2 linked regions of the Limosilactobacillus reuteri genome follow. The protein of the gene in region 2 interacts with the protein of the main gene of each other region in a pairwise test. Links are inferred from orthologs where the notes say so. Each region holds a gene or a part of one and is shown on either strand. Other genes may lie near its edges.

Region 1 (2,999 bases), 530 kb from region 2 along the record:
GATTCAAAAAACATTTGAGCAACGGCAAATAAAAATGGAACCAGAGAATATTCGTCAAGCCCAGTATCCACGGGGAGGAGAGCCACTTGCCAATCCTGTTGGGCTTGCTCTAGGATGTTGGTATGAAACTAAGGGTAAAGTTGTTGTTGTCTTACCAGGACCACCCGCCGAATTTAAGGCAATGGTTGAAAAGAGTCTGATTCCTAAACTCCAGCAATATTTTCAAACAGGAAAACAAATTACCAGTCGGACATTAAACTTTTTAGGGCGGCCGGAGTCACAATTAATGGATGAAATTGAAGATGCTACTAACGATATACCAGGGATAAGCATTACTTCTTATGTTCAACCAACGGCAATTCAGGTTCGACTCACCGTGCGTGACTTACCAGTGATTGAAGCTGAAGAAAAAATTGATCAGGCACAAAAAGCAATTCTTGCAGTTGAAGAACCATTTTTCTTTGGAGTGGGGGATGACCTTACACTTGCTAAAGTCATCGTTGAACAATTAAAAAGTCGCGGGTGGAAATTGACAGCAGCAGAAAGCTTAACAGGGGGGATGTTCCAAAGTACTATTTGTTCCGTACCAGGAGCCTCGACTGTTTTTAATGGTGGTTTCGTTACTTATGCTGCTAGTGCAAAGGAAAAGTTATTAGGAATTCCCCACGACACGATTGACCAGTATGGGGTAGTGAGTTCTGAAACTGCTGCGGCAATGGCAGAAGGGTGTCGACGAAAATTAAATGTTGAAGTTGGGATTGGCTTTACTGGTGTGGCAGGTCCAGATATGTTAGAAGGACAACCAGCGGGGACGGTCTGGATTGGACTAGCAATGAAGGGACGCCCAACTAAAACCGTTCAATTACATCTTGCATCCTATGTTGGAAGACAGGCGATTCGTACATTAAGTGTTCAGTATGGACTTCAATTAATTTACCGTGAACTAAAAAAATAATTGGCTGACCAACGAAAAGCAGCATTAGATGTTGCTATCAGAAAGATCGAAAAGAACTTCGGTAAGGGCTCTATTATGCGAATGGGTGACGCCACTGATATGAAGGTTGCTTCAGTTTCTAGTGGTTCCCTTGCTATTGACAAGGCACTTGGAATTGGTGGATATCCTCGTGGTCGGATAGTTGAAATTTATGGCCCTGAAAGTTCTGGTAAGACTACTGTAGCATTACATGCAGTAGCAGAAGTACAACGTCAAGGCGGAACAGCAGCCTATATTGATGCTGAAAATGCTCTTGATCCTCAATATGCAGAAGCCTTGGGTGTTAATATTGATGACCTATTGCTTTCACAACCTGATAGTGGTGAAGAAGGATTAGAAATTGCTGATGCATTGATTTCCAGTGGGGCAGTTGACTTAGTAATTGTTGATTCAGTTGCAGCATTAGTTCCTCGTGCTGAAATTGATGGTGATATGGGTGATACCCATGTTGGGTTACAAGCTCGTTTGATGTCTCAGGCTCTTCGAAAACTTTCTGGTGAAATTAATAAGACAAAGACAATTGCTATCTTTATTAACCAAATCCGTGAAAAGGTTGGAGTGATGTTTGGTAACCCTGAAACAACAACTGGTGGACGGGCACTTAAATTTTACTCAACTATCCGGATGGAAATTCGTCGTGCGGAACAAATTAAGAATGGTACGGATGTTATTGGAAATAAAGCTAAAGTAAAGATTGTTAAAAATAAGGTTGCTCCGCCATTCAAACGTTGTGAAGTTGACATTATGTATGGTGAGGGAATCTCTAAGACTGGTGAATTGCTGGATATGGCAGTTGAAAACGATCTTGTTGACAAGAGCGGTGCATGGTATTCATATGGTAATGAACGGATTGGGCAAGGTCGTGAAAATGCTAAAAAGTGGCTTAAGGAACACCCAGATAGCATGAATGAATTAATGGATAAAGTTCGTGTTGCAAATGGGATGGAACCGTTAAATGAAAAGTCAACGAAAGAAACTGCTGATGATAAAGCCAGTGGTAAGACCGGTGAAAATAAACAAGAAACAATTGAAGAAGCAAGTAAAGAATAAGTGAAAATTTTAATGTTCGCCGCGCTTGCTATGGTTGTCGGAATTATTGTCGGCTATGTAATTCGCAAGGTTTCATATGAAAAACAAGTTGCAGAAGCACATAATGATGCTAAAGGTATTATTTCTAAAGCAAAACAAGAAGCAGTAACGGCGAAAAAAGAAGCTATTTTAGAAGCGAAAGAAGAGAGTCATCAATACCGCGAGAGAGTGGAAGATGAGTTAAAACAGCGGCGGAGTGAGGTCCAACGACAAGAAGACCGATTACTCCAACGGGAGGCTTCTTTAGATCATAAGGATAGCGCTCTAGAAAAAAGAGAGAATGCAGTTGGTGTTCGTGAACGTAAATTAGATCAAGAAAAAGAGCAGCTTCATCAATCAAAGGAACAAGCAGAAGCCTTAATTGAACAACGCAAACAAGAAGTTGAAAAAGTTGCTCAAATGTCACAAGAAGATGCTAAGCAGTTATTATTATCTGAAGTAAAAGAACAGTTAAAAACTGAACGAGCAGTAATGATTCGTGACAGTGAACAAGAAGCTGAACTTTCTGCAGAACGTAATGCAAAGAAATTAATTGTTGAAGCAATTCAGCGTAGTGCTGCGGATGTTGTCTCAGAGACGACTGTTTCGGTTGTTAATCTTCCTAATGATGATATGAAGGGAAGAATAATTGGTCGTGAAGGTCGAAATATTAGAACTTTAGAGACGTTAACAGGTATTGATTTGATTATTGATGATACGCCAGAAGCTGTCGTATTGAGCGGCTTTGATCCTGTACGACGTGAGATTGCTAAGATCGCGCTTGAAAAATTAATTCAAGATGGTCGTATTCATCCTGCACGAATTGAAGAAGCAGTTGATAAGGCTCGTAAGCAGATGGATACTCAACTACGGGAGACTGGTGAGCAAGCATTGTTTGATCTAGGAATTCATTCAATGCATCCAGACCTAATTAAGA
Region 2 (3,000 bases):
AGCATCTTTTTCGGGTTCAACAATCTGCGTGGAAACTCGGTTAGCGAAGTCATCCATTTAATTTTTTAGACTATTTTGTAACAAGTTGGTGATCCGTTGTTGCTCACTCGTCGGCACCACCTCAAAGGCTTGACCATCTTCATTTTGACCTCGTCCTTGCGCATGATCTTGAACGATGTGTTCGTTTGTATCACGATAGCTTTGCGCTAACCGCATCATATCATTGAAGGTTAGATCAGTTTGTGAGTTATCAGATACTGACCGTAAGAATGATCGGTTAAGGACTGTCTTATATGAAACGGACTTCTTAAGCAAGGCCATAATTACTAACCGTTGTCGTTGTTGTCGGCCATAGTCGCCATCAGGATCGTCGTATCGCATCCGACTGAATTGAAGGGCTTTTTTTCCGTTCATATGGTAGGTCTCACCCTTTTCAAAGTGATAGCCTTCATAATCAAACGTCAATGGGGACTTGACATCAACCCCACCGACTTGGTTGATTGCCTTTTCCAAACCACCCATGTTAACTAACACATAGTAGTCAATTGGGATATTGAAGTGGTCTTGGATTGTATTAATCGATTCCTTGACTCCCCCATAAGTATAAGCAGCATTGATCTTTGCTGGTGAATATTGCGGATAATCTGGTAAGTTAACCTTCATATCCCGGGGAAGACTAACAATCGTAGTGGTCTTTGTCTTTGGATTTAAGGTCATTACCATGATCGTATCCGTCCGACCCTTATAGTCCCGACCAAGCGCCCCAGTATCAGTTCCTAACAGGAGGATTGAAACGGGTTTCTTTTGGTCAAGCACCTTTTGCGCATCCCGTGACTTGGTAGCACCCGCACTACTATACATATCATCAGTCGTTGATTTTAGGTTGTGCCATGCCATCCCCGCAAAGAACAGGGCTACGAGGACTAATATCCCCACAACTGACCAGAAGATCTTCCATCCCCGGTGTCGCCGATGATGTCTATGGTGATGATGGTGATGTTCCTGTCGTTGCATACCATCATCATTATTATTATTCAAGGGTCGATTATTTTCGTCTGACATTTAGACCCGTCGATTACCGTTGTTTTGGCGCCGACTTTCTTGATTATTAATTTTAAAGTCCCGACTCATCTCAATATGGTTCACATGGCCCAGATTAGTTAAGCCAACTTCATTAGTAAGGTAATCATCATCGTGCACACTAGTATCCATTAAGTCGCCGATTAGGATGTATAAGAAACTGAGGATCAAACCTAATACAGCACCAGCTAAGGCGAATAACTTCTTATTCGGGAACGATGGTTCATCTGGTGTGCTTGCCCGGGAAACAATTGTCACATTGTTAACACTCATGATCTTCTTGATTTGTTGCTTAAAGACATTAGCAACGGTATTAGCAACCACTGCCGATTCTTGCGGATCATCAGTTTTAACTTGAAGTGAAAACACTTGTGAATTTTGCTGAGTTGAAACACTAATGGCCTTTTTTAATTCATCACTTGAGAGGTTATAGCTCTTGCCGCCACGTTCAACAACCGCCGGTTGGGCTTCTTTAATTAGTCGACGCGTACCATCCGCATTACGCCGATATTCTGCTGGTTGAGCAGGCTTGATAACACGAACTGGATTTTTCAGTTGCTTACTAGCCTTACTCAAAATCACTTGGTTCGTAATGATATCCTTATAGGTATTAATCATTTGGATATCCGCTTGCTGATTATTATAGGCCTGACCGTTATCGTTATTTTCATGCTTTTGGTTAACTAAGATTTCGGTTGTCGCTGTATACTTTGGTACCACGACGAACTGGGCGACGACATACCCCAGTACTCCGGCCAGTAATGTCCAGATAATTAACATCTTAATATGTTTACGACAGAGCATCATTAACCGATGCAGATCAATTGTATTATTCGCTGTTTGTTGTGAACTATTCACTTATTTACCTGCATCTTCTCCATAACCGTAGCCATAACCGTAGCCATAACCATATCCATAAGCCGCATCGCCTTCAGAATTGACATCATTCATTACATAACCTAACAAATTAGCGTGTGCTAAGTTTAATAATTCAACTGCCCGTTTAACGGCTAATTTTTGGGTTTGTCCCTGCTTTACAACTAAGATAACCGCATCTAGGTGACGTGAAAGGATTTGCGTATCAGTAACTTCTAACATTGGTGGCACATCCACGATGACCATATCGTAAATACCTTTAACTGTATCCAGTAATGTTTTCATTCGTTGTGAGTTTAATAATTCCGCGGGATTAGGTGGAATCGGACCGGCGGTTAAGATATCAAGGTTATCAACCCCACTAGGTTGGATAATTTCGCGTAAATCAACGGAATTAGTACCACTAGTTAGGATCGTTGTTAACCCGTGTTGATTACTCTTGTTAAAAGTTGCATGAAGGGTTGGTCGCCGCAAATCAGAATCGATTAACAATACCTTTTGACCAGTCTGTGCCCAAACTACAGCAACATTATCCGTCACTGTTGACTTCCCTTCACTTACATTGGCGGAAGTCATGGCTAAGGTCTTAATCGGCTTATCAATCGCCATAAAATTAATATTGGTCCGAATCGTCCGAAACTGTTCGGAAATTGGGCTCTTCGGATGAGCAACGGTAATCAATTTGGCCCCATTATCCATGGTATCTGTTGATTGTTGTTGTGTTCGATGAAATAATGACATCTAATAAGATCCATTTGGTTTAATTATTATTTCAACAGTTTTCCAGATAATCCATAAGTCAAACATAAAACTAGCACGCTGAATATATTGAATATCTAATTGAACCATTTCACTAAAGCCAACTTCATTTCGTTCGGTTGCTTGCCATAATCCTGTACATCCAGGAGTAACATACAACCGTTGTTTATCATAATCACTGTATTCTGCCACTTCAGATGGTAGCGGTGGTCGAGGCCCAACTAAGCTCATATCACCTTTGATTACATTTAAAAACTGCGGTAATTCATCTAAACTATGCTTACG

What was found. Proteins that work in one complex are often made in the same cells at the same time.
Region 1: the proteins of HHK02_RS05670 (region 2) and recA interact in binary tests that used the Bacillus subtilis proteins (3 or more experiments, as listed by UniProt). The link is inferred for Limosilactobacillus reuteri from one-to-one orthologs.

What each region holds. Positions count from the first base shown.
Region 1 is NZ_CP059275.1:427,189-430,187, forward strand. It holds recA (recombinase RecA), read left to right. Parts: upstream 1-955; coding sequence 956-2,044; downstream 2,045-2,999. Other genes in the region: HHK02_RS02515 (competence/damage-inducible protein A), read left to right, coding at 1-955; rny (ribonuclease Y), read left to right, coding at 2,057-2,999. UniProt on the Bacillus subtilis protein: Multifunctional protein involved in homologous recombination, DNA repair and competence.
Region 2 is NZ_CP059275.1:960,008-963,007, reverse strand. It holds HHK02_RS05670 (YveK family protein), read right to left. Parts: upstream 1,939-3,000; coding sequence 1,063-1,938; downstream 1-1,062. Other genes in the region: HHK02_RS05660 (sugar transferase), read right to left, coding at 2,698-3,000; HHK02_RS05665 (CpsD/CapB family tyrosine-protein kinase), read right to left, coding at 1,939-2,697; HHK02_RS05675 (LCP family protein), read right to left, coding at 58-1,062. UniProt on the Bacillus subtilis protein: Required for YwqD kinase activity. May bring YwqD and its substrates into contact. Probably involved in the regulation of capsular polysaccharide biosynthesis.